3 regions of the Streptomyces sp. NPDC030838 genome follow, and region 1 is predicted to be linked to each of the others. Evidence: predicted binding sites of a transcription regulator. Region 1 holds the regulator's gene; each other region holds the start of a gene.
The links. Region 1 encodes HrcA, which represses chaperone genes, less so after heat shock. Its sites were predicted from a motif close to TTNGCACTCNGNNNNNCNGAGTGCNAA; they were not measured.
Positions count from the first base shown of each region.

Region 1 (7,643 bases):
CCAGACTCGCTGACCGCGACCGCACCTGCTCCAGTCTCAGCGGCGGGACGCCCTCGAAGAGCCGCGTGCCGGCGCCGAGCGTGAGCGGCACGATGTGCAGCCGCAGCTCGTCGATCAGGCCGGCGGCGAGGTACTGGTTGATGGTGGTCGCGCCGCCGAGGACCGAGACATCGCCGTCGCCGGCCGCCGCGCGTGCCTGTGCCAGTGCCGAGGCGATTCCGTCGGTGACGAAGTGGTACGTGGTGCCGCCGTCCATCGGCTGCGGCTCGCGCGCGTGGTGGGTGAGCACGAACACCGGCGCGTGGAACGGCGGATCGTCACCCCACCAGCCGTTCCACTGCCGATCCCACTCGCCGCGCACGGGGCCGAACATGTTGCGCCCCATGATGAATGCCTTCGCGGCGGTGATCTGCTCGACCTCGGCTCGGCTCTCGTCGGGAGTGTCGAACATCCAGGCGTGCAGCCTGTCGCCGGTGCCGTCGCCGCCGTCGTCGCCGAACGGGCGTTCCTCGGTCTGGTTGAGCCCGGCCGAGTACCCGTCGGCCGAGATCGTGATGTCGCAGATCACCCTGCCCATTCGTTCGGCCATCCCCACATCGTCGCCCTTCGACGGGGGGCTGTCGACTTGCCTGACCGGTGACGGGACAGCCCTTAGCCTGGCGGTATGCGCAAGAAGGGCAGCCTGCGAAAGCTCGTGGTGGACGAGGCGACCACCTATCTGTGGACCGTCCGGCACCGGCACGGGGACGGGCGGCCGTGCGAGGAGGTGGTCAGCCTGCACCGGGACGGGGTGCGCACGCGGATCGTCTTCCGGGAAGGGCCCGGCCGGCCCGTCGCGGGCGGCTACCAGCCCGGCGGATATGTGATCGACGAGCACCACAACGGTCTCAACCTGAACGAGCCGGGAAGTGTGCGCGCGCTCGTCGACGAGGCCACGCGGCGCGGACTGCTGCCCGGGGCCGGGGAGGTGGACGGCTGGGAGCTGCTGCGGGCCGTCGCCGCTAACCGCGCAGCAGCAGCCACTCCTGAAGCTCCACCAGGTTCCCCTCCGGGTCCTTGAGGTGGGCGACCCGCATCCGGTCGGTCATGGGGGCGGGGCCGTGCAGCAGGGTCGCGCCGCGCGAGACGATCTCCTCGCAGTAGGCGTCGAGGTCGTCCACCCGCAGCACCACCAGCGACCGGTGCCCGTTCGCCGCCTCGCCCAGCTCGTCCAGCACCTCCGCCATCACGGCCCGGTCCTGGAGCGCGATGCCCGCCGAGCCCGTGGCGGGACTGAACTTCTCGTACGGCCCGTCCACCGCCCCGGACTGCGGCTTCAGGCCGAGGACGTCGGCGTAGAAGCGGTAGCAGGCGGCGAAGTCGGTGACCAGCAGGCGGACTTGGGCGAGTTCCACGGTGCCTCCCGGGCGGGTCAGGACCAGCGGCCGGTACGGCCGAGGATCAGGGCGGCGGCCGCCGTGCCCGCGGTGGAGGTGCGCAGCACGGTGGGGCCGAGGACGTACGCATTGGCGCCGGCCTCCCGGAACAGCGCCAACTCGTCGGAGGCGACGCCTCCTTCGGGGCCGACGACCAGCACGATCTCGCCCTCGGTGGGCAGTTCGGCGGTGGCCAGCGGCTCGCTGCCGTACTCGAAGTCCGAGTGCAGTACGGCGGCGAAGTCGGCCTTCGCGAGCAGCGCGGCGACCTGCTTGGTCGTGGCCGCGTCGGCGACCTCGGGGAAGCGGACCCGGCGGGACTGTTTGCCGGCCTCGCGGGCGGTGGCGCGCCACTTGGCGAGGGACTTCTGGCCCCGGTCGCCCTTCCACTGGGTGATGCAGCGGGCGGCCTGCCAGGGCACGATCGCGTCGACGCCGACCTCGGTCATGGTCTCGACGGCGAGTTCACCGCGGTCGCCCTTGGGCAGGGCCTGGACGACGGTGATGCGGGGCTGCGGCGGGGGCTCCTCGGAGTAGGAGTCCATGTGGACGATGAGGCGGTCCTTGCCCTCGGTGTCGAGCACCACGCACTCCGCCCAGCGTCCGGCGCCGTCGGTGAGGATGACGTCCTCGCCGGGCCGCAGCCGCTTCACGGAGACGGCGTGCCGTCCTTCGGGGCCGTCGAGGACGTAGCGGCCGCCGCCGCCCGCGTCGAAGTGGTCGACCACGAACACCGGTGCCGTCATGCCGCACCTCCGGCCGACAACGCTGTCCGGGCCGCCGCCAGTTCGGCCGCCAGCACCTCCACCAGCTGACCGGCGGGCAGGTCGCGCGCCATGCGGTGGCCCTGCCCCGCCCACAGCGCCATGCCCTGCGCGTCACCGGCCTTGGCGGCGGCCTTGCGCAGCGGGGAGGTGAGGTGGTGGATCTCCGGGTAGGCGGCGGGGGCGTAGGGCCCGTGCTCGCGCATGAACCGGTTGACGAGACCGCGCGCGGGACGGCCGGAGAAGGCGCGGGTGAGTTCGGTGCGGGTGAACAGCGGGTTGGTCAGCGCCTGCTTGTGCACGGCCTGGGCGCCCGACTCGGGGGTGGCGAGGAAGGCGGTGCCGAGCTGGGCGGCGCTCGCGCCCGCGGCGAGGGCGGCGGCGATCTGGCTGCCGCGCATGATGCCGCCCGCGGCGACCAAGGGCAGCCGGACCGCCTCGCGGACCTGGGCGATCAGCGACAGCAGCCCGATGCCGGAGCCGTCGTTCTCGGGGATGTCCCGGTGGGTGCCCTGGTGGCCGCCCGCCTCCACGCCCTGCACGATCACCGCGTCGGCCCCGGCCTGCTCGACGGCGCGGGCCTCGTCGGCGGTGGTGGCGGTGACGAGGGTGAACGTTCCGGCCCGGCGCAGGGCGTCCAGGACGTCCCGGCTGGGCACCCCGAAGTGGAAGGAGACGACCGGCACCGGGTTGTCCAGCAACACCGCGAGCTTGGCGTCGTAACCGTCGTCCCGGCCGCTGTCCGGGTCGCCCAGCTCGGTCTCGTACCAGGCGGCCTCGCCGGCCAGCTGATGGGCGTAGACGTCCACGGCGGCGGGCTCGGCATACTCCGGCTGCGGCATGAACAGGTTCACGCCGAAGGGGCGGCTCGTCAGCCCCCGCAGCTGCTTGATCTCCTGGTACATGCCGTCGGCCGTCTTGTACCCGGCGGCCAGGAAGCCGAGCCCCCCGGCCTCGGACACGGCCGCGGCGAGCTGCGGCACGGAGACGCCGCCCGCCATGGGGGCCTGCACGATCGGGTGGGGGAAGAGATCGGTCAGTGCGGAGGACATGACGGCATGGTGTCACGTCCTCCGAACAAGTCCGAAACCGGGCGCCCAACTGGCATAGACCACCGGCACCCGCTCGGCTCCGCCCCGGCCCGACCGAGCCTCAGCGCCCGTTGAAGGCATCCTTCAACCGCGAGAACAAGCCCTGCTGCCCCGGCTGGAACTGCCCCTGCGGGCGCTCCTCGCCGCGCAGTTTCGCCAGCTCGCGCAGCAGGCGCTCCTGCTCGGGGTCGAGCTTGCTCGGGGTCTGCACCTCGACGTGCACGACGAGGTCGCCCCGGCCGCCGCCGCGCAGATGCGTGACGCCCCGGCCGTGCAGCGGGATCGACTGGCCGGACTGGGTGCCCGGGCGGATGTCGACCTCCTCCATGCCGTCCAGCGTCTCCAGCGGCACCTTGGTGCCGAGGGCCGCCGCCGTCATGGGGATGGTGACCGTGCAGTGCAGGTCGTCGCCGCGGCGCTGGAAGACCGGGTGCGGGAGTTCGTGGATCTCCACGTACAGGTCACCGGCAGGACCGCCGCCCGGGCCGACCTCGCCCTCACCCGCGAGCTGGATCCGCGTGCCGTTGTCGACACCGGCCGGGATCTTCACCGTCAGGGTCCGGCGGGAGCGGACGCGGCCGTCGCCGGCGCACTCCGGGCATGGGTTCGGCACGACCGTGCCGAAGCCCTGGCACTGCGGGCACGGCCGCGAGGTCATGACCTGGCCCAGGAAGGACCGGGTGACCTGCGAGACCTCACCCCGGCCGCGGCACATGTCACACGTCTGCGCCGAGGTGCCCGGCGCCGCGCCCTCGCCGCTGCACGTGGAGCAGACGATCGCGGTGTCGACCTGGATGTCCTTGGTGGTGCCGAAGGCCGCCTCGTCGAGCTCGACCTCGATCCGGATCATCGCGTCCTGGCCGCGGCGCGTCCGCGAGCGCGGCCCGCGCTGCGACGCCGTGCCGAAGAACGCGTCCATGATGTCGGAGAAGTTCCCGAAGCCGCCCGCGCCGAAGCCACCGGCACCCGCGGCGCCGCTCTGCGAGAGAGGGTCGCCGCCGAGGTCGTAGACCTGCTTCTTCTGCGGGTCCGACAGCACCTCGTAGGCGGCGTTGATCTCCTTGAACCGCTCCTGCGTCTTCGGATCGGGGTTGACGTCAGGGTGCAGCTCGCGAGCGAGCCGCCGGAAGGCCTTCTTGATCTCCTCCTGCGACGCGTCGCGGCGCACGCCGAGAACGGCGTAATAGTCCGTGGCCACCTACGACTCCGCCAGGATCTGTCCGACGTACCGTGCCACCGCTCGTACCGCTCCCATCGTTCCCGGGTAATCCATGCGGGTCGGTCCGACCACGCCGAGCTTGGCGACTGCCTCGCCGCCCGAACCGTAGCCGACCGACACCACCGACGTGGAGTTGAGTCCCTCATGGGCGTTCTCGTGACCGATGCGCACGGTCATGCCCGAATCCTTCGCCTCGCCCAGCAACTTGAGGAGCACCACCTGCTCCTCCAGCGCCTCCAGGACGGGCCGGATGGTGAGGGGGAAGTCATGTCCGAAGCGGGTCAGATTGGCGGTGCCGCCGATCATCAGCCGCTCCTCGGTCTGCTCGACCAGCGTCTCCAGCAGGGTGGAGAGCACCGTCTGCACGGTGCCGCGATCCTCCAGCTCGAAGCCCTCGGGGAGATCCTGCACCAGCTGCGGCACATCCGTGAAACGGCGGCCGGCGACCCGGCTGTTCAGCCGCGCCCGCAGATCCGCCAGGGACGTCTCGCCGAACGGCGCCGGGCAGTCGATCATCCGCTGCTCGACCCGTCCGGTGTCGGTGATCAGGACCAGCATCACCCGCGCGGGTGCCATCGACAGCAGTTCCACGTGCCGCACCGTGGACCGGGTCAGCGACGGGTACTGCACGACCGCGACCTGCCGGGTCAGCTGCGCCAGCAGCCGCACCGTGCGGGCCACGACGTCGTCGAGGTCGACGGCGCCGTCGAGGAAGTTCTGGATCGCGCGCCGCTCGGGCGCGGTGAGCGGCTTGACCTCGGCGAGCTTGTCGACGAAGAGCCGGTAGCCCTTGTCGGTGGGGATGCGCCCGGCGCTGGTGTGCGGCTGGGCGATGTACCCCTCGTCCTCCAGGGCGGCCATGTCGTTGCGGACCGTGGCCGGCGAGACGCCGAGGTTGTGCCGCTCGGTGAGCGCCTTGGAGCCGACCGGCTCCTCGGTACCGACGTAGTCCTGGACGATGGCGCGCAATACCTGCAGCCGTCGTTCACTGAGCATCCGCGCACACCTCCAGCGGTTCGTCCCCTTGGCGCTCCCCCTGGCACTCGGCGCATGCGAGTGCCAGCCTTACCCGGCCCAGTGTACGGCCGTCGGGTACGCCCCGGGCAAGGCCGGTCCTGCGAGGTCGTGACCTCGGGGGCGTCACGGTTAGCGTCGCGGTATGACGCTGACTTGGGAAGAGCTGGGATGGGAACGGCTGGCGACCGGGGTCGGCCGGTGCCGTCTGCCCGGCTGGGACTGCACGGCGGGACTGGTCCTCGGGCAGGGCACGGCGCTGCTGATCGACGCGGGTTCCAGCCTCGCGGAGGGCGCCCGGCTGCGCGCGGAGGCGGAGGAGCTGGCCGGGCACCGTGTGACCCATCTCGCGCTCACCCATCCCCACTTCGACCATGTCTTCGGGGCGGCGGCACTGGCGGGCGCGGAGGTCTTCGGGGCGGTCGGCGTGGACGCGGCGCTGACCTCCCGGCGGGCCCGGGAGGAGCTGCGGTCGGACGCGGTCCGCAACGGTCTGGACTTCGCGACGGCCACGGAGGCGGCCGACACCCTGGTGGCCCCGCGCCACCACGTCTCGGGCGAGTGGACCCTCGACCTCGGCGGCGGCCGGCAGGTCCTGCTCGCCAACGTCGGCCCCGGCCACACGGCCCACGACCTCGCGGTCCTCGTCCCCGGCGAGACGGAGGTCGTCTTCTGCGGCGACCTGGTGGAGGAGTCCGGCGAACCGCAGGCGGGCCCGGACTCCGTCCCGTCCCGCTGGCCGGACGCCCTGGACCGGCTGCTGGCGCTGGGCGGCGAGGACGCGGTCTACGTCCCCGGGCACGGGGCGGTGGTCGACGCGGCCTTCGTACGACGCCAGCGCGACGCCCTGGCGACCCGTTTCGGCGTGTCGCGCTGAACGCGTACGGGGCTGTCCATATCGTCATTCGAATGCGCCAGTACTCTCCGGACCTGACCCCGCCCTGGAAGAAGCCCCAGCCCGTCCCGGAGGTCCCGGCGGAGCCCGGCCTGGTGGTCGAGGAGCCCGGGACCGGCTTCTGCGGCGCGGTGATCCGCTGCGAGGCGGGCACGGTCACCCTGGAGGACCGCTTCGGCAAGCACCGGGTGTTTCCGCTGGAGCCGCGCGGGTTCCTGCTGGAGGGGAGGGTGGTGACGCTGGTGCGACCGTCTTCCGGGCCGCTGCGTCCCACCCGTACCGCCTCCGGCTCGGTGGCCGTCCCCGGCGCCCGCGCCCGCGTGGCCCGCGCCGGCCGTATCTACGTCGAGGGCCGCCACGACGCCGAGCTGGTCGAGAAGGTGTGGGGCGACGATCTGCGCATCGAGGGCGTGGTCGTGGAGTACCTGGAGGGCGTGGACGACCTGCCGAGGATCGTGGAGGACTTCGCTCCGGGCCCGGACGCGCGGCTGGGGGTGCTGGTGGACCACCTGGTGCCGGGTTCGAAGGAGTGGCGTATCGCGCACTCGGTGACCAGCGAGCACGCGCTGGTGGTCGGCCACCCCTACATCGACATCTGGCAGGCGGTGAAGCCGTCGTCCCTGGGGATCGCCGGGTGGCCGGAGGTCCCTCGCGGACAGGACTGGAAGACGGGGGTGTGCCGGGCGCTGGGGTGGCCGTCGGAGAACACCGGGGCGGTGTGGCAGGCGATTCTGAAGCGGGTGGGGTCTTACAAGGACTTGGAGCCGGAGCTGCTGGGGTGTGTCGAGCGTCTCATCGATCACGTGACCGTGCCCTGAAGGCTGCCGCTCGTTGACCTTCAGTCCACCAGTTCCCGTACCACCGCATCCGCCAGCAACCGCCCCCGCAGCGTCAGCACCGCACGCCCCTCCTCGTACGGCCCCTCCTGAAGCAGTCCCTCGGACAGCGCCCGGCGGGAGGCCTGGAGCCCTTCCTCCCGAAGCAGGCTCAGCGGTACGCCGTCCCGCAGCCGCAGCTCCAGCAGGATGCGCTCGACCCGCCGGTCCTCCTCCGAGAGCACCTCACGCCCGGCCCCCGGCGAACGCCCCTCCGCCAGCGCCGCCGCGTACGCGCCCGGATGCTTGACGTTCCACCACCGCACCCCGCCCACGTGGCTGTGCGCACCGGGGCCCGCGCCCCACCAGTCGGCGCCGCGCCAGTACAGCTCGTTGTGCAGGCAGCGGCCCGACTCGGAGGTGGCCCAGT
Region 1 covers NZ_JBVIED010000001.1:848,014-855,656, forward strand. Annotated here, with positions in the region: gene ACZ42A_RS03795 (SpoIIE family protein phosphatase) at 1-13, shown strand, start outside; gene ACZ42A_RS03800 (dihydrofolate reductase family protein) at 1-589, opposite strand, end outside; gene ACZ42A_RS03805 (hypothetical protein) at 665-1,060, shown strand; gene ACZ42A_RS03810 (VOC family protein) at 1,002-1,394, opposite strand; gene ACZ42A_RS03815 (16S rRNA (uracil(1498)-N(3))-methyltransferase) at 1,412-2,161, opposite strand; gene ACZ42A_RS03820 (nitronate monooxygenase) at 2,158-3,231, opposite strand; gene dnaJ (molecular chaperone DnaJ) at 3,332-4,468, opposite strand; gene hrcA (heat-inducible transcriptional repressor HrcA) at 4,469-5,485, opposite strand; gene ACZ42A_RS03835 (MBL fold metallo-hydrolase) at 5,649-6,380, shown strand; gene ACZ42A_RS03840 (DUF3097 domain-containing protein) at 6,413-7,216, shown strand; gene hemW (radical SAM family heme chaperone HemW) at 7,237-7,643, opposite strand, start outside.

Region 2 (7,643 bases), on a different contig from region 1:
GTCGGGACGGAGTGCGCGGAGCATGCCGGGGACCAGCACCAGGTGGTAGTCCTGCACGACCACCGCCGCGCCCTCGGCCGCCTCGGCCGCCAGCGCCTCGGCGAACGCCCGGTTGTACGTCTCGTACGACGCCCACTGCCGGCGGAACTCCGCGTCGAACACCGGCTCCAGCGGCGTCTGGTACAGCATGTGGTGGACGAACCACAGCACCGAGTTCGCGATGCCGTTGTAGGCGTCCGCGTGCACGTCGGCCGGGATGTCCAGCATCCGCACGCCGCTCTCACCGACCCCGCGGCGCACCGCCTCGCGGTCGCCGTCGCCGAGCGCCGAGCACACCCACAGCGCGCCCGCGTCCGGCCCGATCGCCGACAGACCCGACACCAGTCCGCCGCCGCCCCGCTTGGCGTGCAGCGAGCCGTCGTCGCGGACCTGGTAGGAGACCGGGCCACGGTTGGAGGCCACCAGTACCTGTGCAGCACCTGACGTCGAAGCCATGGTCCTCAACCTAGCCCGCCCCCCAACCGCTCAAACGTACGGTTCGGCCGTATACGGCCCGTGGCGCGTGTTACGTCAGGTGCCGCCGCAGGTCAGCGTTCAGGCGACCTTGCGGGCCGCGTACTCCGCGATCTCCACCATCGGCGGACGCTCCTCCGTGTCCACCGAGTACGTCCGCGGCTCGAAACCGTCCTCCACCCGCTCGAACTGGGTGAGCGACGGCCGGATCAGATGCCCGCGGGCCAGCCGCAGCTGGGCCGTGCGGTAGATCGCGGCGGACATCCGGCCCAGGGCCTGCCCGTCCTGGTGGCGGTGCTTGCGCACCCCGACGTCGACCTGGGCGAGGGCGTCGAGGCCGACCAGGTGCAGCGCGTCGACCAGCATGCCCAGCTCCACGCCGTACCCGACGGGGAACGGCAGCTGCTCCAGCAGGGACCGGCGGGCCGCGTACTCGCCGCCGAGCGGCTGGACGAACCCGGCCAGCTGCGGCCAGTGCATGTTCAGCAGCGGGCGGGCCATCAGCTCGGTGACCCGGCCGCCCTGCCCGGCCGCGGCGCCCAGCGGACGGTCGTACATCGCCTTGACGAGGTCCACGTCCGGGTCGGTCAGCAGCGGGCCGACGATCCCGGAGACGAAGTCGGACGAGAAGTCCTTCAGGTCCGCGTCGACGAAGCAGACGATGTCACCGCTCGTCACGAGCAGGGACCGCCACAGCACCTCACCCTTTCCGGGGACGGCGGGGATGCGCGGCAGGATCTCGTCGCGGTGCACCACCCGGGCGCCCGCGGCGGCGGCCACCTCGGAGGTGCGGTCGGTGGAGCCCGAGTCGACGACGACGATCTCGTCGACCAGCGGGACCTGCCGCACCAGATCGTGGCGGATGGCGGCGACGATGTCGCCGACCGTCTCCTCCTCGTTGAGCGCGGGCAGCACGACACTGACCGTCTGGCCCGTGGCGCGTTTGGCGGCCAGGATCTTGTGGAGCGGGCGATCGGTCACGGACCAGGAGCGGGTGCTCAGCCAGCGCTCGACTTCTTCCAGCACAGTGCGCGGCTCCTCTGCGTTCTCTCGGCGAGTGGTGATCGGTCTGCGTTGTGATCCATCTCGCGGTTCGGACGACTATCTCAACTGTCCTGGCCTTCGGTTACAGTCTTGAACAACGCTGATGACCATCGCATGTCGGGGGTCGCTCGCGTTTTACAACCGCATACAGCTCATCCAGAGGGGCAGAGGGACACGGCCCGATGAAGCCCCGGCAACCCTCCAGCCGGTCTCGTAGATCACCGCTGATCATTTCGCGAGGCTCCCCGGCTAGGGAAGGTGCCAAATCCGTCTCACGGCGAAGTGCGTCGTGAGGAAGATGAGGAGAAAGGGCCTCGCCTCACATGGCTGTGCAGACTGTTGCAAGCACCACTGATTCCGCTTCCATTGTGGACCTCGGCCCCGCCGCGGCGCTCTCCTGTCGCGAGTGCGGCCACCGCGTCCCGCTCGGCCCGGTCTTCGCCTGCGAAGAGTGTTTCGGCCCGCTGGAGATCGCCTACGACTTCTCGGCGTACGACGCCGAGGAACTGCGTAAGCGCATCGAGGCGGGCCCCGCGAACATCTGGCGTTACGCGCCGCTGCTCCCCGTCCCGGCCGACGTGGCCGACAAGCCGAACCTGAACCCCGGCTGGACCAAGCTCGTCAAGGCCGACAACCTGGCGCGCGAACTCGGCGTCACCGGCGGCCTGTACGTGAAGGACGACTCCGGCAACCCGACCCACTCTTTCAAGGACCGCGTGGTCGCCCAGGCCCTGGAGGCCGCCCGCGCCTTCGGCTTCACCACCCTCTCCTGCTCCTCCACCGGCAACCTGGCGGGCGCGGTGGGTGCCGCCGCCGCCCGCGCCGGCTTCCGCTCCTGCGTGTTCATCCCGCACGACCTGGAGCAGGGCAAGGTCGTCATGGCCGCGGTCTACGGCGGCGAGCTGGTCGGCATCGAGGGCAACTACGACGATGTGAACCGCTTCTGCTCCGAGCTGATCGGCGACCCGGCGGGCGAGGGCTGGGGCTTCGTCAACGTCAACCTGCGGCCGTACTACGCGGAGGGCTCCAAGACCCTGGCGTACGAGATCTGCGAGCAGCTCGGCTGGCGGCTGCCGGACCAGATCGTCGTGCCCATCGCCTCCGGTTCCCAGCTCACGAAGATCGACAAGGGTCTCCAGGAGCTGATCAAGCTCGGGCTCGTCGAGGACAAGCCGTACAAGATCTTCGGCGCGCAGGCGGAGGGTTGCTCGCCGGTGTCGGCGGCGTTCAAGGCCGGCCACGATGTCGTCCGCCCGCAGAAGCCGAACACCATCGCCAAGTCGCTGGCGATCGGGAACCCGGCGGATGGTCCCTACGTGCTCGACATTGCGCGGCGCACGGGAGGTGCGGTGGAGGACGTCACGGACGAGCAGGTGGTCGACGCGATCAAGCTGCTCGCCCGGACCGAGGGGATCTTTGCGGAGACCGCCGGCGGGGTGACCGTCGGCGTCACGCGGAAGCTCATCGAGAACGGTGTCCTCGACCCCGCCAAGACCACCGTCGTCCTCAACACCGGCGACGGCCTCAAGACCCTCGACGCGGTGGCCGGTACGGGGCTGACGGCGACCATTCGGCCCAGCCTGGATTCGTTCCGTGAGGCCGGGCTCGTCTAGATCGTTGTTCGCTGCGGGCCGGTGGGGGCTGGTCGCGCAGTTCCCCGCGCCCCTTAGTCCCTCACCCTGACCGGAGGTTTCACGTGAGCGTCACTGTCCGCATCCCCACCATCCTGCGCACCTACACCGGTGGCCAGGCCGAGGTCGCCGCCGAAGGTGCCACCCTCGCCGAGGTCATCGCCGACCTGGAGAAGAACCACACCGGCATCGCCGCCCGGGTTCTGGACGACCAGGGCAAGCTGCGGCGGTTCGTCAACGTGTACGTCAACGACGACGACGTCCGGTTCGAGCAGGGGCTGGAGACGGCCACGCCGGACGGCGCGGGCGTGTCGATCATTCCGGCGGTGGCCGGCGGCTGCTGAGCCACACCTGTCACAGACCGTTCGTCGAATTGCCCCCTCCGTGAGAGAAGCGGAGGGGGCAATTCCATGTGATTGAGCGCGGTACAGTTGGGGAACCCGCTCCTCTTTCCGCGGAGAATCCGTGCTGAAGCTGCGTCGAGAAGCAGCCAAAATCAGCGGTGTTTTTGCGCCTTTCGCTCCTTTTGCCTGGCCCGAATTGCCCGGAAATCAGGTGAATTCTCCGTAAACAAGCGATCGATGCTGCCCGGATTTCTCGTCCGATTGACCTGTTGCAGACGGCAGTTGGACAGATACATTCAGCCGCGGTCGACGCGTTCCGGCGCACGCCCCCAACGACTGGGGGGTGAGGTCTGACCCGGATCCGCGAAGTGTGGATCTGTGCAAGGGCCAGTAATAGGGGAGTTAGGCATGGCTCAGGGCACCGTCAAGTGGTTCAACGCGGAGAAGGGGTACGGCTTCATCGCGGTCGACGGTGGTGCGGACGTCTTCGTCCACTACAGCGCGATCCAGATGGACGGGTACCGCACCCTGGAAGAGGGCCAGCGGGTCGAGTTCGAGATCTCGCAGGGCCAGAAGGGCCCGCAGGCCGACATGGTTCGCGTCACCGCCTGAACGTTCCATTGCGAAGGGCTCGCACCGCACGCCGGTGCGAGCCCTTCGGCGTGTCCGCCCGCCGTAGTCCTCTGTTCGCCCACCGCTGACTACCTGCCGGTCTCCGAGAGCCGCTTGCACTCGATGGGGGCGAGTGCTAATCATTGGCGTTAGCACTCTGAAGGTGAGAGTGACAAAGATGGACCGGGTCGGTGAGGCCGCAGGCCAGGTGGGGCAAGGAACCACGAGGCAGGCGAGCCGTCCGTCGCGGGCGCGGGCGCGGTCCGAAGTAATCACCCCCAGTCCTGGGAGGACCACTTCACATGGCCAAGATCATCGCGTTCGACGAGGAGGCGCGGCGCGGCCTCGAGCGCGGCATGAACCAGCTCGCGGACGCCGTCAAGGTGACCCTCGGCCCCAAGGGCCGTAACGTCGTCCTCGAGAAGAAGTGGGGCGCCCCCACGATCACCAACGACGGTGTCTCCATCGCCAAGGAGATCGAGCTCGAGGACCCGTACGAGAAGATCGGCGCCGAGCTGGTCAAGGAAGTCGCCAAGAAGACGGACGACGTCGCCGGTGACGGTACGACCACGGCCACCGTCCTCGCCCAGGCGCTGGTCCGCGAGGGTCTGCGCAACGTGGCCGCCGGTGCCAACCCGATGGCCCTGAAGCGCGGTATCGAGAAGGCCGTCGAGGCCGTCTCCGGCGCGCTGCTCGACCAGGCCAAGGAGGTCGAGACCAAGGAGCAGATCGCCTCCACGGCCTCCATCTCCGCCGCCGACACCCAGATCGGCGAGCTGATCGCCGAGGCCATGGACAAGGTCGGCAAGGAAGGCGTCATCACCGTCGAGGAGTCGCAGACCTTCGGTCTGGAGCTCGAGCTCACCGAGGGCATGCGCTTCGACAAGGGCTACATCTCCGCCTACTTCGCCACCGACATGGAGCGCATGGAGGCGGTGCTCGAGGACCCGTACATCCTCATCGCCAACTCCAAGGTCTCCAACGTCAAGGACCTGCTCCCGCTCCTGGAGAAGGTCATGCAGTCGGGCAAGCCGCTGCTGATCATCGCCGAGGACGTCGAGGGCGAGGCCCTGTCGACCCTGGTCGTCAACAAGATCCGCGGCACCTTCAAGTCCGTCGCCGTCAAGGCCCCGGGCTTCGGCGACCGCCGCAAGGCCATGCTCGGCGACATCGCCATCCTCACGGGCGGCGAGGTCATCTCCGAGGAGGTCGGCCTCAAGCTGGAGAACGCGACCCTGGACCTCCTGGGCCGCGCCCGCAAGGTCGTCATCACCAAGGACGAGACCACCATCGTCGACGGTGCCGGCTCCGCCGACCAGGTCGCGGGCCGTGTGAACCAGATCCGCGCCGAGATCGAGAACAGCGACTCGGACTACGACCGCGAGAAGCTCCAGGAGCGTCTGGCGAAGCTGGCCGGCGGCGTGGCCGTCATCAAGGCCGGTGCCGCCACCGAGGTGGAGCTCAAGGAGCGCAAGCACCGCATCGAGGACGCCGTCCGCAACGCGAAGGCGGCCGTCGAGGAGGGCATCGTCGCCGGTGGTGGCGTGGCCCTGCTGCAGGCCTCCCAGGTCTTCGAGAAGCTGGAGCTCGAGGGTGACGAGGCGACCGGCGCCCAGGCCGTGAAGCTCGCGCTCGAGGCCCCGCTGAAGCAGATCGCCGTCAACGCCGGCCTCGAGGGCGGCGTCGTGGTGGAGAAGGTGCGCAACCTGACCCCGGGCCACGGCCTGAACGCCGCGACCGGCGAGTACGTCGACCTGGTCAAGGAAGGCATCATCGACCCGGCCAAGGTGACGCGCTCCGCGCTGCAGAACGCCGCGTCGATCGCCGCGCTGTTCCTCACCACCGAGGCCGTCATCGCCGACAAGCCGGAGAAGGCCGCTGCCCCGGCCGGCGGCGGCATGCCGGGCGGTGACATGGACTTCTGATCGACCTGACGGTTGATCCGGTCCTTTTCCGAGGGCGGTGTCCCTGCCGAGAGGCGGGGGCGCCGCCCTCGGGCGTGTCCGGAGTCACAGACTCCGGGCGGAATGACGGCCAGGGCGGCCCAGTTGGTGTTCGTTGCATACGCACATACCGCCTGGTACCGCTAGGAGCCCCCCGAGTGACCGTCACCGCAGACTCCCCCTCCGCCCGTGCCGCGCAGATCCTCTCCCGCCCCGTCTCGATCAACGGCCTCACCGTCCGCAACCGGATCGCGATGGCGCCGATGACCCGTCAGTTCTCGCCGGGCGGCGTTCCCGGCGCGGACGTCGCCTCGTACTACGCCCGCCGCGCCGCCGCGGGCGTCGGCCTGATCGTCACCGAGGGCACCTACGTCGGCCACGACTCGGCCGGTGAGAGCGACCGTGTGCCGCGCTTCCACGGCGAGGAGCAGCTGGCCGGCTGGGCGAAGGTCGCCGAGGAGGTCCACGCGGCGGGCGGGAAGATCGTTCCGCAGCTGTGGCACATCGGCATGGTCCGCAAGGCCGGCCGGCCCCCGTTCCCCGAGGCCCCCGCCGTCGGCCCGTCCGGCCTGGGCCTCGACGGCTCGGAGGGCGCCGGCCAGGAGATGACCCAGCGGGACATCGACGACGTCATCGGCGCCTTCGCCGAGGCCGCCGCGGCGGCGGAGCGCATCGGCTTCGACGGCGTGGAGCTGCACGGCGCCCACGGCTATCTCCTCGACCAGTTCCTGTGGGCGGGCACCAACCGCCGTACCGACGTCTACGGGGGCGACCCCGTGGCCCGGGCCAGGTTCGCGGCCGAGATCGTCGCGGCGGTCCGCGAGACCGTTTCCCCGGACTTCCCGGTCCTCTTCCGCTACTCCCAGTGGAAGCAGGGCGCCTACGACGCCCGGCTCGCCGAGACCCCGGAGGAGCTGGAGGCCATCCTGACCCCGCTCGCCGCGGCCGGTGTGGACGCCTTCCACGCCTCCACCCGCCGCTACTGGCTGCCCGAGTTCGAGGGCTCCGACCTCAACCTGGCCGGCTGGACGAAGAAGCTCACCGGCAAGCAGACCATCACCGTCGGCTCGGTCGGCCTCGACGGCGACTTCATCCACGCCTTCGCGGGCCAGGGTGCCCCGGTCGGCAGCCTGGACAACCTCCTGGACCGCCTGGAGCGCGACGAGTTCGACCTGGTCGCCGTCGGCCGCGCGCTGCTCCAGGACCCGGAGTGGGCGGAGAAGGTGCTGGCGGGCCGGTTCGACGAGCTGAAGCCGTACGACGCCGCCGCGCTGAAGACGCTCAGCTGACGCCGGGACCCGGCCGGGGGTTCAGGGCGCGCAGCCCTGAGCCTTTTCCGCCGCCGGGAACCAGGACTTGAGGAACGCCAGGAGGGCATCCCGGCGTTCCTCGGTCTCCGAGGGGACCGGCTCCTCGCCCTCCAGCTGGACGAGCCCCACGAAGTCCCGGGGTTCTCCCTCGGCTGTGCACTCCACCGTGGCCTTGGCCCCCGCGTCCGCCACCGCGGCCGCGTCCCCGACCCCCTCGACGAGGGACGGGTCGCCGAGCCGCCGCAG
Region 2 covers NZ_JBVIED010000003.1:431,167-438,809, reverse strand. Annotated here, with positions in the region: gene ACZ42A_RS12515 (alpha,alpha-trehalose-phosphate synthase (UDP-forming)) at 1-495, opposite strand, end outside; gene ACZ42A_RS12510 (glucosyl-3-phosphoglycerate synthase) at 595-1,539, opposite strand; SAM riboswitch class I at 1,707-1,862, shown strand; gene thrC (threonine synthase) at 1,881-3,170, shown strand; gene ACZ42A_RS12500 (MoaD/ThiS family protein) at 3,254-3,532, shown strand; gene ACZ42A_RS12495 (cold-shock protein) at 3,941-4,144, shown strand; gene groL (chaperonin GroEL) at 4,447-6,069, shown strand; gene ACZ42A_RS12485 (NADH:flavin oxidoreductase) at 6,246-7,376, shown strand; gene ACZ42A_RS12480 (hypothetical protein) at 7,398-7,643, opposite strand, start outside.
Region 2: the regulator HrcA is predicted to act here: its motif matches at 4,258-4,284, upstream of groL (chaperonin GroEL).

Region 3 (7,643 bases), on a different contig from region 1:
GTCGATGACGCCCTGCTTGACCAGGTCGCCGTACTCGCCGGTGGCGGCGTTGTAGCCGCTGCCCTTCTCCAGCTCGGCGACCTTGGAGACGATGACGTAGCCCTCCAGGCCGGCGTTCTCGGCGATCCAGCGCAGCGGCTCGACGGCGGCCTTGCGGACGACGGCGACACCGGTGGCCTCGTCGCCCTCCTTGCCGAGGTTGCCCTCGAGGACCTTCACCGCGTGGACGAGCGCGGAGCCACCACCGGAGACGATGCCCTCCTCGACCGCGGCGCGGGTCGCGGAGATGGCGTCCTCCAGACGGTGCTTCTTCTCCTTCAGCTCCACCTCGGTGGCGGCGCCGACCTTGATCACGCACACGCCGCCGGCCAGCTTCGCGAGGCGCTCCTGGAGCTTCTCGCGGTCCCAGTCGGAGTCGGTGTTCTCGATCTCGGCCTTGATCTGGGCGACGCGGCCCTGGACGTCCTCGGACTTGCCGGCGCCGTCCACGATGGTCGTGTCGTCCTTGGTGACCGTCACGCGGCGGGCGGTGCCCAGCACGTCCAGGCCGACCTGGTCGAGCTTGAGGCCGACCTCCTCGGAGATGACCGTGGCGCCGGTGAGGACCGCCATGTCCTGGAGCATCGCCTTGCGGCGGTCGCCGAAGCCCGGGGCCTTCACGGCGGTGGCGTTGAAGGTGCCGCGGATCTTGTTGACGACGAGGGTGGAGAGGGCCTCGCCCTCCACGTCCTCGGCAATGATCAGCAGCGGCTTGGAGGCGTTCGACTGGATGATCTTCTCCAGCAGCGGCAGGAGGTCCGCGATGGCGGAGATCTTGCCCTGGTGGATGAGGATGTACGGGTCGTCGAGGACGGCCTCCATGCGCTCCTGGTCCGTCACGAAGTACGGCGACAGGTAGCCCTTGTCGAAGGCCATGCCCTCGGTGAAGTCCAGCTCCAGGCCGAAGGTGTTGGACTCCTCGACGGTGATGACACCGTCCTTGCCGACCTTGTCCATCGCCTCGGCGATCAGCTCGCCGACCTGCTGGTCCTGGGCGGACAGCGCGGCGACGGCGGCGATGTCGGACTTCTCGTCGATCGGGCGGGCGGTGGCCAGCAGATCGTCGGAGACGGCCTTGACCGCGGCGTCGATGCCCTTCTTCAGGGCGGCCGGGGAGGCACCGGCGGCGACGTTCTTCAGGCCCTCGCGGACCAGCGCCTGGGCCAGGACGGTGGCGGTGGTGGTGCCGTCACCAGCGATGTCGTTGGTCTTGGTCGCCACCTCCTTCACCAGCTGGGCACCGAGGTTCTCGTACGGGTCCTCGACCTCGACCTCGCGGGCGATGGTGACACCGTCGTTGGTGATGGTGGGAGCGCCGAACTTCTTGTCGATGACGACGTTGCGGCCCTTGGGGCCGATCGTCACCTTGACCGTGTCGGCAAGCTTGTTGACGCCGCGCTCGAGGGCGCGACGGGCGTCCTCGTCGAACTTCAGGATCTTCGCCATGACAGCGGGAGCCCTCTCGAAATCTGTGGGTGAAAGCGACTGCGCCCCAGGCGCCCGGCTTCTTATCGGTCGCGGGGGCCAGGGGCGCAGCTCAGAGCGAAATGCGTCGAGGTGACGACTTACTTCTCGATGATCGCGAGGACGTCGCGAGCCGAGAGGACGAGGTACTCCTCGCCGTTGTACTTCACCTCGGTGCCGCCGTACTTGCTGTACAGCACGATGTCGCCGGTCTTGACGTCGAGCGGGAGGCGCTCGCCGTTCTCGAAGCGGCCCGGGCCCACGGCCAGGACGACGCCCTCCTGGGGCTTCTCCTTGGCGGTGTCCGGAATGACCAGGCCAGAGGCCGTGGTCTGCTCGGCGTCCAGCGGCTGGACCACGATGCGGTCCTCAAGCGGCTTGATGGCAACCTTGGAGCTGGCGGTCGTCACGATCCGACCTCCCCCTTCGGAGATCTCACGGGGTTAACTGTCTGAGGTGGCGACCAGGTCGATCCGTCGTCGCGGGTGCCGGACCTGCCCGTCGCTTTGTTGGCACTCTCCCAGGGGGAGTGCCAGAGCCGAGACTATGACCGCGATTAGCACTCGGTCAAGCGGAGTGCCAATTGCCGACGGCGCGTCGGCCGAAGCGGTGCGTGAACCCGCGGTTCCGCAGCGCGCCGAGCGCCGCGCTCACAGGTAGTCGTCCAGCCGCCCCACGGTCAGCCCTTCTTCCTGGATCCGGCGCAGCAGCCGTACGGTCCGCTCTTTCAGCGTCGGTGTCAGCGTCTCGGTCGCCGGGACGGCGATGATGTCGCCGGGGCGCAGGCGGGGCGTCCCGGTGGCGAAGGCGAGGTCGGTGGCGGCCATGGTGGCGCGCCAGAGGACCACCGCGCGGACGCCGCAGTCCGCCGCCGCGCGCAGGGTGGTGGTGTCGTACGTGCCGTAGGGCGGGCGGAAGAGGTGGGGGCGGACGCCGAAGCGGGCGTGGAGTTTGTGCTGCTGGCCGCAGATCTCGGCGCGCTGGCCGGCGTACGGCAGACCGCGCAGCGCGGCGTGGTCGAGGGTGTGGTTCTGCAGGCCGGCGCCGACCGCGCGCAGGCGCGCGAAGTGGCCGTAGCCGGGGCCGGCGACGCTGTCGGTGAGGAACATGGTGACCGGCAGGCGCAGTTCGCGGACCAGGTCGACGAAGCGCGGGTCCTTCTCGGCGCCGTCGTCGTAGGTGAGGAAGACGACCCTGTCGCGGGTGCGGACGCGGTCCACGACCGGCGGGAGGGCGGTCGTGGGCAGGGCGGGCCGCACGGTCGGCCTGGGGGGCGGCGACAGCGGGGCGGCCAGACCCCAGCGCAGGTGGGGCGGAGCGGAGGGGGCCGGGCGGTCGGCCGCCGGGCCCGGCGCGCCTCCCCCGGCCGCCGTGCAGCCGGCCAGCAGCAGGAGGAGGGCCACGGCCGGACCGGTGGCCCGGCGCGGGCTCACAGGTAGTCCTCCAGGCGGGCCACGGCGTATCCCTCGGCGGTGACCTTGTCCAGGAACCGGCGGATCATGTCGGGCATGGTGCCGTCCCAGTCGTTCAGGCCGCGGAAGTGGCTGAGGACGATGTCGCCGGGATGGATGCGCCGGTCCCACTCGCGGTACTCCCAGCGGTCGACGAAGACCTCCTCGTTCCACAGGGGCACGTGCGTCACCCCGCAGGCCTTGGCGGCCAGCAGGGTGTCCCGGTTGTAGTTGCCGAAGGGCGGGCGGAAGAGGAGCGGGCGCTTGCCGTAGCGCTCCTCGATGACGTCCTGCATGCCGCAGATCTCGTGCTTCTGACGGGCGTAGGACAGTCCGGGCATGTAGGGGTGGCGGAGGGTGTGGTTGTTCAGCCGGACTCCCCCGTTCTGCATGCGCTCGAAGTAGCCGTAGTCCTCGCTGACCAGGTAGTCGCTGAGGAAGGCGGTGTACGGGACCTTCAGGTCGCTCATCATCCGCAGGAACGCCGGGTCTTTCTCGGCGCCGTCGTCGATGGTGAGGAAGACGATCTTGTGCTTGGTCGGGACGGTGGTGAAGACGGGCGGGAGGCCCAGCTCCTCGTGGTCGTCGACCTCGAAGCCCGCGCGGGTGGTGATCCTGGGCTTCTTCGCCGGGGGCGGCGGGGCCGTGAGCGGGACCTGCTTCAGGCCCCAGCGCCGCGCGGCGGCGGCGCGGGAGGCGTAGGAGTCGGGCGTCTCGCCGGATGCCCCGTGGGGCGGCTGCTGGCCCGCGGCGGGGCCGACATTCGTCGCGTCGCCGCCCAGGGCACAGCCGGAGACGATCGCCGCGGCGGCGAGGACGGCGGCGCCCGCGCGAAGACGGACGCCATACGCCCCGCTTTTGTCATTTTGTACTACTAGTCGCATGGTGCCGGATCTTCCCAGCCGTCACCCGCGTTCCCCGGGCGACACCGCCACCGGCGGCGCACCATCCACCGACTGGCCGACAATGAGCCCGTGGACAACCCGGTGAACGACCTGAACACCCTGCGCACCCCCGAGGGCGCCGCCCTCCTCGACGAGGTGCGCGGCACCGACCCCGCGCACGAACTCGCCGTCGCCACCCGGCTGCGCCGCGAGCACCCGGCCGAACTGGTCTCGGCCGCCCTCGGGCAGGCGCGGCTGCGGCAGCGGGCGGTGGCGAAGTTCGGGGCCGAGGACGCGGGGCGGATGTTCTTCACGCCCCACGGGGTCGAGCAGTCGACCCGGGCGAGCGTCGCCGCGTACCGGGCGCGGCGGATGCGGGAGCTGGGCGTCACCTCCGTCGCCGACCTGTGCTGCGGGATCGGCGGGGACGCGATCGCGCTGGCCCGGGCCGGGATCCGGGTGCTCGCCGTGGACCGGGATCCGGTGACCGTGGCGGTGGCCCGGGCGAACGCCGAGGAGCTGGGCCTCGCGGACCTGATCGAGGTGCGGGAGGCGGACGTCACGGAGGTCGACACGGGCGGCTGTGACGCCGTGTTCGTCGACCCGGCCCGGCGCGGCGGCCGCGGCCGCATCTTCGACCCCGAGGCCTACTCGCCGCCGCTGTCCTGGGCCGTCGAGGCCGCCCGGCGGGCCCCGCACGCCGCCCTCAAGGTGGCGCCCGGCATCCCGCACGAGGCGGTCCCGGACACCGCCGAGGCCGAGTGGATCTCGGACGGCGGGGACGTGAAGGAGGCGGTGCTGTGGTTCGGCACCGCGCCCGGGCTGGTGCGGGCCACCCTGCTGCCCGGGCCGCGCACGCTGACCGGCCGCGGCCTCGCCGACCCGGCCGTGCGTCCGGTCGGGCGGTATCTCTACGAGCCGGACGGTGCCGTCATCCGGGCGCATCTGGTCGCCGAGGTGGCCGAGGAGGTCGGCGGCGGGCTGCTCGACCCGACCATCGCGTACGTCACGGCCGACGAACCGCGCCCCACGCCGTACGCCACGGCGTACGAGATCACCGACCACCTCCCCTTCAACGCCAAGAAGCTGAAGGCACTGCTGCGGGAACGGCAGGTGGGGACACTGACCGTCAAGAAGCGGGGCTCGGCCGTCGAACCGGAGGAGCTGCGCCGCAAGGTACTGCCGAAGCCGCACGGGACGGGCGCGGTGACCGTGTTCCTCACCCGGGTGGCGGGGGCGCCGACGATGCTGCTCGGGCACCCCGCCTAGGGCCTAGCCGCACTCCTCGGCCCGACGCTTCAGCAGCTGACGTTCGCGTTCGTTGCCGGTGAGCGACGCGGCCCGTTCGAACTCCGCCCGCGCCTCCGTCGTACGGCCGAGGCGGGCCAGGAGGTCGCCGCGGACGCTGGGGAGCAGGTGGTAGTCGCGCAGGGCGGGTTCCAGGGTGTCGACGATCTCCAGGGCCGGTTCGGGCCCCTCCGCCATCGACACGGCCACCGCGCGGTTCAGCTCGACGACCGGGGACGGGGTGCGGGCGGCGAGCAGGGTGTACAGGGTGGCGATGGCCTGCCAGTCGGTCTCCTCGTAGGTGTACGCGCGCGCGTGGCAGGCGGCGATCGCGGCCTGGAGAGCGTACGGGCCGGGTGGGCCGTCGGAGGTGGCCTCGGCGCGGGCGAGGGCGGCCGCGCCGCGGGCGATGAGCATGCGGTTCCAGCGGCGGCGGTTCTGGTCCCTGAGCAGGACGGGCTCGCCGTGCGGGCCGGTGCGGGCGGCGGTGCGGGACGCCTGGAACTCCAGCAGGGCCGTCAGGCCGTGCACTTCGGGCTCCTTCGGCATCAGCGCGGAGAGCACGCGGGCCAGCCGCAGGGCGTCCTCGCACAGGGACGGGCGCAGCCAGTCGTCGCCGGCGGTGGCCGCGTACCCCTCGTTGAAAATCAGGTAGATGACGTCGAGGACCGAACCGAGCCGGGCCGCGCGGTCGGGGCCGTACGGCACCTCGAAGCCGACGTTCTTCGCGGCCAGGGTGCGTTTGGCGCGGACGATCCGCTGGGCGACGGTCGGCTCCGGGACCAGGAACGCGCGGGCGATCTCGGCCGTGGTCAGGCCGCCGAGCAGGCGCAGGGTGAGGGCGGTGCGGGCGTCGGCGGACAGCACCGGGTGGCAGGTGGTGAAGACCAGGCGGAGCAGGTCGTCGTCGATGTCGTCGGGGCCGGCCGGCTCCACGGGCGGCGCCGCCTCCGGGAGGTCCCGGCCGATCTCCGCGAGCTTGCGGGCGTACGTCTCGCGGCGGCGGACCAGGTCGACGGCGCGGCGCCGGGCGGCGGTCGTCAGCCAGGCGCCCGGGTTGTCCGGCACCCCCTCCCGAGGCCACTGCTCCAGCGCGGCGACCAGGGCGTCCTGCGCGAGTTCCTCGGCGATGCCGACGTCCCGGACGACGCGGGCGACGACGGCGACGACCCTCGGGTACTCCAGGCGGAAGACGGTGTCGATGGCCTGACGGGTGGCGTCGGCGGTGGGCTGTGCGGTCACAGCCCACCATCAGACACCCCAGCGGCGATACGTCCAAGGAGGGCGCTCAGCCCTCGGCGACCTCCCGCAGCTCACACGTGATCGTCCAGTGCGGCTCGTGGATCTTCAGGAACCGCTTCGTCCACTCCAGGGCCTCGGCCCGGTCCTTGCACTGCATCAGCGCGTAGCCGCCGATGACCTCCTTGGCCTCGGTGAACGGCCCGTCGGTGACGGACAGTTCGCCGCCCTCCCAGTGCACGCGGGTGCCCTGCGCGGTCGGCGTGAGCCCGGCGGTGTCGAGCATGACACCCGCCTTGGTCATCTCCTCGATCAGCGCGCCCATGCGCTCCATCAGGTCCTGGCTCGGGCCCTCCTCAGGGGCGTTGTTCTCGTCGACGCGGATCAGCGACAGGTAGCGGGGCATGGTGACTCCTCGGATCGAATCGGTGGCGGGTGCCGGGTCCTTCCCGGCCTCTCACCCTTGCGTCGATCGGGAGACACGCGGATCGACACGCTCGCCGAAATTCCTCGAAGATTTTTTCCGCACGGCTCCGCTCAGCGCAGCGTCTCCCACAGCTCCCCCGCCTCCGGCTCGTCCGTCACCACCCGGTTGCGGTCGGAGGGCGCCGGGACGACCGGCATCGTCAGCGTGGTGACCTGGTCCGCCGACAGGCCCCGCAGGCTCTGCCCCAGGTCGATCAGTTCGCCGAGCGAGTCGAGGCCGGTGTCGGTGGTGAGGCTGCCGGTGACCGCGTCGGCGACCTCGTAGAGCCGCGCCGGGTCGGTGAGCAGGCCGACGTCCGCGATCCGTTCCAGAAGCGCCTTGACGAGGGTCTGCTGGAGTCCGATACGGCCGAGGTCGCTGCCGTCGCCGATGCCGTGCCGGGTGCGGGCGAGGCCCAGGGCCTGCTCGCCGTCGAGGTGGTGGGTGCCGGCGTCCAGGCGCAGATGGCTCTGGTCGTCGTCGATGTCCTCCTCGGTGGTGACGGTGACCCCGCCGAGGGCGTCGACCAGCCGTGCGAAGCCCGCGAAGTCGATCTCCATGTAGTGGTCCATGCGGACGCCGGTCAGTGACTCCACCGTCTTTACCGCGCACACCGGGCCGCCCACCGTGTACGCGCTGTTGAACATCGCGCCGTACGCCTCGGCCGACTCGCCGCCGTCCGGCAGGGGGCAGGACGGCCGGGTGACCAGGGTGTCGCGCGGGATGCTCACCACGGTGGCCGCGGTGCGCCCCGCGTCGAGGTGGACGACCATCGCGGTGTCGGACCGGGCGCTGCCGCCCGCGCCGCCGCCC
Region 3 covers NZ_JBVIED010000002.1:451,948-459,590, forward strand. Annotated here, with positions in the region: gene groL (chaperonin GroEL) at 1-1,485, opposite strand, end outside; gene groES (co-chaperone GroES) at 1,605-1,913, opposite strand; gene ACZ42A_RS09075 (polysaccharide deacetylase family protein) at 2,154-2,936, opposite strand; gene ACZ42A_RS09080 (polysaccharide deacetylase family protein) at 2,933-3,838, opposite strand; gene ACZ42A_RS09085 (class I SAM-dependent methyltransferase) at 3,941-5,107, shown strand; gene ACZ42A_RS09090 (RNA polymerase sigma factor) at 5,111-6,367, opposite strand; gene ACZ42A_RS09095 (YciI family protein) at 6,414-6,770, opposite strand; gene ACZ42A_RS09100 (LCP family protein) at 6,902-7,643, opposite strand, start outside.
Region 3: the regulator HrcA is predicted to act here: its motif matches at 2,060-2,086, upstream of groES (co-chaperone GroES).